DNA from 3 places in the Parashewanella spongiae genome. Region 2 is predicted to be linked to each of the others. Evidence: predicted binding sites of a transcription regulator. Region 2 holds the regulator's gene; each other region holds the start of a gene.
The links. Region 2 encodes NrdR, which represses ribonucleotide reductase genes. Its sites were predicted from a motif close to AAACACNANATNTNGTGTTT; they were not measured.
Positions count from the first base shown of each region.

Region 1: a site for NrdR is predicted at 1,786-1,805, ahead of nrdA (class 1a ribonucleoside-diphosphate reductase subunit alpha). Genes of this name have one in related genera too.
Region 3: a site for NrdR is predicted at 1,305-1,324, ahead of nrdD (anaerobic ribonucleoside-triphosphate reductase). Genes of this name have one in related genera too.

Region 1 is NZ_CP037952.1:2,953,053-2,956,338, forward strand. Features, by position in the region: gene ubiG (bifunctional 2-polyprenyl-6-hydroxyphenol methylase/3-demethylubiquinol 3-O-methyltransferase UbiG) at 201-911, shown strand; gene E2I05_RS11535 (HAD family hydrolase) at 908-1,573, shown strand; gene nrdA (class 1a ribonucleoside-diphosphate reductase subunit alpha) at 1,955-3,286, shown strand, end outside.
Region 2 is NZ_CP037952.1:4,156,659-4,159,944, forward strand. Features, by position in the region: gene ribD (bifunctional diaminohydroxyphosphoribosylaminopyrimidine deaminase/5-amino-6-(5-phosphoribosylamino)uracil reductase RibD) at 1-1,037, opposite strand, end outside; gene nrdR (transcriptional regulator NrdR) at 1,086-1,535, opposite strand; gene glyA (serine hydroxymethyltransferase) at 1,659-2,912, opposite strand; gene E2I05_RS16490 (hypothetical protein) at 3,067-3,286, opposite strand, start outside.
Region 3 is NZ_CP037952.1:1,575,178-1,578,463, reverse strand. Features, by position in the region: gene nrdD (anaerobic ribonucleoside-triphosphate reductase) at 1-1,273, opposite strand, end outside; gene E2I05_RS06155 (MarR family winged helix-turn-helix transcriptional regulator) at 1,503-1,940, opposite strand; gene E2I05_RS06150 (NADP-dependent oxidoreductase) at 2,062-3,063, shown strand; gene E2I05_RS06145 (hypothetical protein) at 3,238-3,286, shown strand, end outside.

The DNA of each region.
Region 1 (3,286 bases), 1.2 Mb from region 2:
ACCGAGAGTTAGCTGCAAAACACAGTATGTTTAAATGCTTGATATTTGTTCAATGAATAGTTAATTAATCCCCAAAATAAACATTTGAATTCAAAATCTTTGATTTTAGTTGCTCTTATGTTTATTTCGTTACCCATTAACAGTAATTTTAAGTATATAATCTTGCCAAGATTTACAAACTCTTTAATACAGGTACTTGCATGAATCCCAGTCCAAATGTTGATCAACAAGAAATCGCTAAGTTTGAAAGTATGGCTGCCACTTGGTGGGATCTTAATGGTGACTTCAAGCCTTTGCATTTAATGAACCCTTTACGGTTAAATTATATCGACGAAAAATCAAACGGCATTTTTGGAAAAAAAGTATTGGATATTGGCTGCGGTGGCGGAATACTTTCAGAAAGTATGGCCAAGATTGGAGCCACAGTTCGTGGGTTAGATATGGGAACAGAGCCTCTTGAAGTTGCTAAACTCCATGCATTAGAAAGCCAAGTTGATCTTGATTACATTCAAACAACAGCAGAAGAACATGCCATTAAACATAAAGAACACTACGATGTCATTACTTGTATGGAGATGCTTGAACACGTACCTGAGCCAGCGTCAGTGATTCAAGCTTGTTTCGACATGGCAAAGCCTGGTGGTTATGTTTTCTTTTCGACCATTAATAGAAACATTAAGTCATACATACAAGCCATAATCGGAGCCGAACACATTTTAAAAATGCTACCTGTAGGTACACATGAACATTCAAAATTTATAAAGCCGTCTGAATTAATTAGACTTGCTGAGCAATCAGAATTAGTTTGTTTCGATGCACTTGGTATTACCTATAATCCCATTAGCCAACTTTTTAGATACACTGATAGTCTTGATGTTAATTATATGATTGCAACTCAGAAACCTTTATGAAGAATCCCAATCCGATAAAAGGCGTTTTGTTTGATTTAGATGGCACCTTGGCCGATACTGCTGTTGATCTTATCGAATCTTTAGATGCCAGTTTACGTGATTTTGGTTATGAACCTTGTGATCCCAGTATTGCAAGGTTTGCAGCATCTCACGGCAGTTTATATATGGTTCAAACGGCTTTACCTGATATAGCCGAGTTTGAACAAAAGCAAATTCAAAACAAGTTACTTGAATATTATCACTTAGTAAATGGTGAAAATGGTGGACTTTTTGAAGGTATCTTTGAGTTACTCTGTCGATTAACTCAATTAAATATTCCGTTTGGTGTGGTCACCAACAAGCCAGCTCGATTTAGTCGACCACTTATCGCTAAATTGGGCTTGTTATCCGACATAGGTTGCATTATCTCAGGTGACTCTACACTTTTTTCAAAACCTCACAATCCGCCAATGCTTCTCGCTGCACAACAGATTAATTGCCTGCCTAGAAATATTTTATATGTTGGAGACGCACAAAGGGATATCGAAGCTGCCAGTAACTCACAAATGCAATCTGTGGCCGCACTCTGGGGTTATATTTCTCCAACTGATAAATACGAATCATGGGGCGCAGATTATTTGTTCGAAATCCCTTCCGATTTACTACAATTGTTTAAAAAATAAAACTGAGTGTTTAACATTTTATTAACGGCATTTTTAGAATTTTTTTATTGTGTGATTTTGATTCAAACTTCCACTGACCTTTTTAGAATTTACCCTCTCGGGTTAGCTTTTACTAACCCGACATTTTACCCTCAAGTTATCCACAGCTTGCCCAATTAAAACCTTCTTGCAAATCACCTCAAACCTCACTATCTTGTATCTAACAAATTAATAAACACTATATCTTGTGTAGTTAACACAATCTCACACACAAATTTGTGTCTAATACATAGCGCAAAATTAGTCAACACCTTGACTCGCCAGTGGTTGGAAAGATTGATTTTTTACATAGACAGATCAGTAGTATTCACTGATAGATATACGAACCAAGGCCTCTCATAAATGAACAGTAATTTGACAGTAACTAAACGTAGTGGTGAACGAGAAACAATCAATCTCGATAAGATCCATCGCGTAATTACATGGGCAGCTGAAGGGCTGAACAATGTCTCGGTTTCAGAAGTTGAACTTCGTTCTCACCTGCAATTTTTTGATGGTATTCCAACAGAAGCCATCCACGAAACAATCATTAAAGCAGCTGCAGATTTAATCTCTCCTGAATCACCTGATTACCAGTTTCTCGCAGCACGTTTAGCCGTTTTTCACCTTCGCAAAAAAGCCTTCGGTCAGTTTGAACCGCCAAAGTTGTATAAACATGTTCAAAAACTGGTTGAATTAGGCAAGTATGATAACCATATTCTTGAAGATTACACTCAAGAAGAAATCGACATAATGGACAGCTATGTCGATCATTGGAGAGATATGAATTTTTCCTATGCTGCCGTTAAACAGCTTGAAGGTAAATACTTGGTTCAAAACAGGGTAACAAACGAAGTGTATGAAAGCGCCCAGTTTTTATATATTCTTGTTGCAGCTTGCTTGTTCTCACGCTATCCCAAAGATACTCGACTTGACTACATCAAACGCTTTTATGACGCGGTTTCAAGCTTTAAAATTTCGTTGCCAACCCCAATAATGGCTGGTGTTAGAACCCCTACTCGTCAATTCAGTTCATGTGTATTAATTGAGTGTGATGATAGCTTAGACTCTATCAATGCCACTTCTTCTTCAATTGTAAAGTATGTCAGCCAAAGAGCTGGTATCGGTATCAATGCGGGACGAATTCGTGCTTTAGGTAGTCCTATTCGTGGTGGTGAAGCATTCCATACTGGTTGTATTCCGTTTTATAAGCATTTCCAAACGGCCGTAAAATCTTGTTCACAAGGTGGCGTTCGTGGTGGTGCAGCTACTTTGTTCTACCCAATTTGGCACCTTGAGGTTGAATCGCTTCTTGTCCTCAAGAATAACCGTGGTGTTGAAGATAACCGTATTCGTCATCTAGACTACGGTGTACAAATTAATAAGTTGATGTATCAGCGTTTAATTAAAAAGCAAAATATCAGCTTATTCAGTCCTTCGGATGTTCCAGGCCTTTATGATGCTTTCTTTGAAGATCAAGCCAAATTTGAGCGTTTGTATATTCAATATGAAAATGACAGCAATATTCGTCGTCAAACAATTCGAGCCAGCGAGCTGTTCTCTCTTTTGATGCAAGAACGTGCATCAACTGGGCGCATTTACGTTCAAAACGTTGACCACTGTAATACTCATAGTCCATTCGATTCTAAAGTTGCGCCGATTAGACAATCGAATTTGTGTCTTGAAATTGCGCTG
Region 2 (3,286 bases):
CGCCCTTGGCTACCTAATAATATTGGCGCTTGATAAAGCCAGAGCTCATCTGCCAAAGCTTGTTCAATTACGGCTCCTGCCAAAGTAGCACCTGCTTCAATGAGCACTGAATTGCAATCCTTACCAAGGTGTTTAAATAACGACTTTAAATCTACCCGACCATTTAAAGAGGGTAATAATAAACACTCCACATGGCTTGGTTTCGAGTTTATAAATTCTGCAGAATATGGCTGAGTAGAAACCAACAAAATAGGCGTTTTGGTCAAAAAAAGTTTGGCTGATAATGAGATCTGGCAATTGGAATCGAGCACGACTCGTAACGGCTGTAAAATTGCGGTTTCAGCTAAAGATTCGGACAATTCGCCTAGCTCATTATGACGAACATTCAAACTACAATCATCTTCTATAACTGTATTGATACCTGTCACAATCGCGCAATGTCGTAAGCGAAGTCGTTGTACATCTCGACGTGACGCCGCAGCTGTAATCCATTTCGATATACCGTTAGATAAAGCTGTTTTACCATCAATACTAGCCGCAACCTTGACGCTCACGTATGGCATCCCTGTTTCCATTCGCTTCATAAAACCATCATTTACGGCTATGGCCTCATTTTGATACAAACCGACATCTACGTGGATACCTGCTTCACGTAATAAAGCAATACCTTTGCCAGCCACATTCGGATTTGGATCTTGCACTGCAACAACAACACGAGAAACTTTTGCATGGATTAGAGCTAACGCGCAAGGAGGGGTTCGCCCAAAATGACTGCATGGTTCTAGAGTGACGTAAGCCGTTGCACCACGTGCGCTTTCATTAGGATCAGTATTGGAATGGATATTGGATTTTGCTTGTTCGAGTGCATGAACTTCGGCGTGAGGCTCTCCTGCCTTTTTATGGAAACCTTCACCTATGACTTTTTGTCCAAGAGTCAGAACACAACCGACATTAGGATTCGGCCGAGTGGTATATCTGCCTTTTCGAGCCAACTGAAGTGCCCGAGTCATCATTTGTCTATCAAAAGTTGACCACATGCTCATTCTATCATTTCCAAGAAATCGTTTAACTCGTTGACACCAAACTTACTTTTGAAGTTTAGCTATGGCGTCGCCAAACTCTGAAACATCTTCAAATGCGCGATAAACAGATGCAAAACGAATGTAAGCCACCTTATCTAACGTCATCAACTGCTCCATGATTAAGTTACCAATCATTTCTGAATTGATTTCTCGCTCGCCAGTAGCTCTAAGTGTCGATTTAATTTTAGATAGTGCTTGCTCAATCCTATCCATCGAAACAGGACGCTTTTCACAAGCTTTTGACATACCACGACGAAGCTTATCTTCATCAAACGGTTGTCGAGAACCATCACGTTTTATGACTCTAGGCATGACTAATTCAGCCCCTTCAAAAGTCGTAAAACGTTCATGGCACTGAATACATTCGCGGCGGCGCCTAACTTGGTGTCCATCGGTGACTAATCGGGAATCAATTACTTTTGTGTCTGTCGTATTGCAAAATGGACAATGCATTGCGCCCCCCAATTACTTATATAAAAATAAATTAAGATTAAAAAAATGGCCGCATTTGCGACCATTCAGATTTTATCTTATTTCAAACGCTTCTGCTAGCAAGGCGAACAGCCGCAAGCGCAATTATGCGTAAACAGGAAAACGAGCACACAACTCTAGTACTTGCTGCTTGACGCGGTTAATTACGTCTTCGTTGTGAGCATCATCAAGCACATCACAAACCCAATTGGTAAGCTGTGTAGCTTCAGCTTCTTTAAATCCACGACGAGTGATAGCTGGTGTACCAATACGAACGCCAGAGGTTACGAATGGTGAACGAGGATCATCAGGTACTGAGTTTTTATTAACCGTGATGTTAGCGCTTCCCAAAGCCGCATCAGCTTCTTTACCAGTTAAATCGCGACCGATTAAGTCAACCAACATAAGATGGTTATCAGTTCCGCCAGAAACTATTTTATAACCACGTTGCTGGAATTGAGCTGCCATCACTTTGGCATTCGCAACCACTTGAGTTTGATACGTTTTGAACTCTGGTTCCAAAGCTTCTTTAAACGCAACAGCTTTGCCTGCAATGATATGCATCAATGGGCCACCTTGCCCGCCAGGGAACACGGCTGAATTCAACTTCTTGTACAAATCTTCGTCATCAGCCGCTGAAATAATCAAACCACCACGAGGGCCTGCCAATGTTTTATGAGTTGTTGATGTTACTACATGTGCGTGTGGCACAGGGTTAGGATAAACACCAGCAGCAATTAGACCTGCAACATGCGCCATATCGACAAAGAAATAAGCATTAATCTTATCTGCGATTTCACGCATTTTAGCCCAATCAACGATACCTGAGAACGCAGAAAAACCACCGATTATCATCTTAGGTTTATGCTCAATAGCAAGGCGTTCAAGCTCAACGTAATCAATTTTACCCGTTTCATCAATACCGTAAGGAATGATGTCATAAAGCTTACCTGAAAAGTTAACTGGTGAACCGTGAGTCAAATGACCACCGTGAGCTAAGTTCATCCCTAATACTTTATCACCAGGCTGAAGCAATGCCATATAGACAGCAGAATTGGCTTGCGAACCAGAGTGTGGCTGAACATTTGCATACGTTGCGCCAAATAGCTCTTTTGCTCGTTCGATGGCAAGAGCCTCAACCACATCGACATGCTTACAACCGCCGTAATAACGCTTACTTGGGTAACCTTCGGCGTATTTATTTGTCAACATAGAGCCTTGGGCTTCCATCACTCTTGGACTGGTGTAGTTTTCAGAAGCAATCAGTTCAATATGTTCTTCTTGACGAACACTCTCTAATTGCATTGCTTCATATAAATCAGGATCAAAATCCGCAATGTTCATATTTTTTTGTAGCATGACTCACTCCAGTAGCTCAGCTTTTTAGTTCTATATAGACATACACCTCAAATTAACAAGAGGTACATTCGTAGGTTGGGCGGCATTTTACTCTTGAATGATGAACAATCACAGTACCTTAATCCAAATTTTACTGTTTTAATCACCGTACATGTTAATGAGATTTAGTCTCATCACTTTTAAGTAGCAAAGGAACATGCAAGCGTTTTTGATTTTCAGTTGAAACAGGTCGAACATGACCAAGAGCGAAAAGCTTGTCCATTAGAGGGTGCCTAACTCGATGGTTCGAACGAAACCAACTAATAAGCGCAGCTTTAGTAGTGAGTTTCCACATACTTCCCCAATATGTTTCAACAACATCATCTTCGGGTATA
Region 3 (3,286 bases), 2.6 Mb from region 2:
ACTCTTGTTCATTTCCCTTCGCTTCAATAGCAATACGAGGAAGGTTTAAACTTACTACGCCAAGATTATTTCGACCCTCGTGAATTAATTCACCTTGTTCTTCATAAGCGCCCAAAAAGCTTCGACAACCCATTGGAGTTTTAAATGAACCAGTGACTTTTTCTACTTGTTCAAAGTTAAGAATATCTGGGTACATTCTGCTTGCCGCACACTTCAGAGCAAGCTGTTTGATGTCATAGTTACAATCACCAACTCTATGGTTAATACCATTTTTAATCGCGAAAACTAACTTAGGGAAAACCGCTGTTTTTTTGTTTTTACCGAGTCCAGCAATGCGAACTTGCATCATAGATTGCTGAATTAATCGAGATTCCCAACTTGTTCCTAAGCCGAAGCCAAAAGTAACAAATGGCGTTTGGCCATTAGCAGTATGCAAGGTATTGACTTCATACTCTAATGATTGAAAGGCGTCATGACACTCTTTTTCTGTCTGAGCTTTGGCAAATGCTTCACCATCAGTAATGCCCCACTGTTGCGCGATTTCGACATTCTTTTGATAACTTTTAGTCACAAATGGAGCGAGCACTTCATCAATACGATTAATCGTTGTTCCACCATAAATATGGCTCGCAACTTGAGCAATGATTTGCGCGGTAACCGCCGTTGCGGTTGAAATAGATTTTGGTGTTTCTATCTCTGCGTTACCCATTTTAAAACCCTGGGTTAACATGCCTTCAAGATCAATCAGCATACAGTTAAACATTGGGAAGAAGGGCGCATAATCTAAATCGTGATAATGCAGCTCTCCACTCTCATGTGCTTGAACAACTGATTTTGGCAACATATGGGTTTTGGCATAATGTTTAGCCACAATACCTGCTAAAAGATCACGCTGAGTAGGAATCACTTTTGCGTCTTTATTGGCATTTTCATTGAGTAATGCCGCATTACTTTGTTCAATCAAACCTCGAATCTCGATATTCAATGAGCCACTGCTTTCACGTGCGACATCTCTATCGTGTCGGTATTCGATATAATGACGAGCCACTGACTTATGAGGACCTGACATCAATTCGTTTTCTACGATTTTTTGTAATTCTATAACGGCAATCTCATCATAAGAGGCAACATATTTAGACACTGTTTCAGCAACGGAATCAGCATAATTTGGATTATCAACACCCGCTTCTTGTGCTGCGGCTTGAACGGCATTGAAAATCCTATTTGTATCGAACTTTGTTCTGATACCATCACGCTTAATCACTACTGGCATGTCGCTCTCCTATTAACAATGACATTGTTACAAACACAATATCTAGTAGGCAATAAACGAGTTCACTACTAGATGAGCTGTATTAGGCACGATTAACCGTTGATGAACTATGATCCAGATCATCTTTTTAAAGCGCAAAAAAAAGACTGGTGAGTTATGCTCACCAGTCCACTAAAGTGGAATGTCAAGAGTTGACAATTAGCGTATTGCAATTATAACCGTAATAAAATTATTTTATGTCTAACTCTTTTACTACTTTCAAACATTGATCTCTGAGCTGAACTAACTCGTCTTCACACAGACTAACTTTCTCTAACAAAGTCTGTTTTAACTCTAAAGCTTCAGTACGAATTCCTAAACCAAACTCGGTCAATTGAATCACTTTTTTTCGTTCGTCATGCTGGTCTTTGGTTCTAATGAGTAACTCTTTAACTTCAAGGCGCTTTACAATCGGTGTTAATGAACCTAAATCGAGACCCGTCTGCTGTGACAATTGAGTTAAGCTTATCGCGTCTTTACACCACAAGGCTTGCATCACAAGATATTGTGGAAAAGTGAGATCATATTGTTCAAGTAATGGCCTATAGGCACGAATGATGGCATTGTTAGCGGAGTAAACAGCAAAACAAACATTATCTGATAATTTGTGTTCTGGATCTGGTTTCATAAACGACTACATTTTATTTGCGCGCAAAGTAATTGCGTTCTTATTTTACGAGGCGTATAGTCTACCACAATAAATTTAGTTAGCGCACAAAGTATATAGATTTTAAATAGGTAAAATGAATATGAATACACAACAAATAATCCTTAATTCTCGTCCTGAAGGTTTACCTACTGCAGATAACTTCAAACTTCAAACCACAGAATTACCTGAATTGAAAGACGGCGAAGTGCTAGTCAAAAACTTATGGATGTCAGTAGATCCGTATATGCGCGGACGGATGATCGATCGCAAAAGTTACATTGCACCTTTTGAAATAGACTCACCTCTTGAAGGCGGCGCAATTGGCGAAGTCATTGAATCTAAAAACAGTACACTTCCAGTAGGCACTAAAGTCAGTAATATGTTGGGTTGGAGAAATCATTTTGTTTCTGGAGAAGAAGGCCTTACTGTCGTTCCTGAGACAGGGCTCGATTTATCCCACTTTCTTGGCATTATGGGCATGCCAGGCATGACAGCATGGACAGGCCTGACTCGCATCACCAATTTAAAAGCTGGCGAAACACTATTTGTATCAGCTGCATCAGGTGCTGTTGGTAGCGTGGCTTGCCAATTAGGTAAGCTTATGGGCGCAAGAGTTATTGGTTCTGTAGGAAGCGACGAAAAAGCTGAAAAATTGAAACTGTTAGGTGCAGATGAAGTTATCAATTACAAAACCTGTGGTGATTTAAACGAAGCGCTAGCCAAAGCGGCACCAGAAGGTATTGACGTCTACTTTGAAAATGTTGGTGGTGAACACCTAAGAGCAACATTAAATAATATGAACGATTATGGCCGTGTCGCAGTATGCGGAATGATCTCTCAATATAACGATACTACGCCAACCCCAGGGCCTGAAAACCTATTCCAAATTATCGTTAAAAAGCTTAAATTAGAAGGCTTTATTGTGTTTGATCATTGGTCTCATTACGGTGAATTTGCTAAAGAAATGGCGCAATGGCTAGCTTCAGGAAAAATTCAAGCTGAACAAACTATCTATGAAGGCTTGGAAAATGCGCCAGAAGCCTTTATTGGATTATTTGAAGGTAAAAATAAAGGCAAAATGATCGTAAAACTTACCTCATAGAGGCATGAATGTTATTGAACGCTACTCACTTACAATAGAACAGCGTTCAATAATTACATTAATCGAAAACTAATAACAAAAGTGTTCAAGAATTAATTAAAGATAACTTATTTTTATTTATATTGCTGGTAGGCTATTTGCATTTCCTGTTTAAAAGAAAACGGGCCTTAACCTATGACTGAAGCAACGCCACTTCATCAAATTGCTTTAACGAGCCGATATG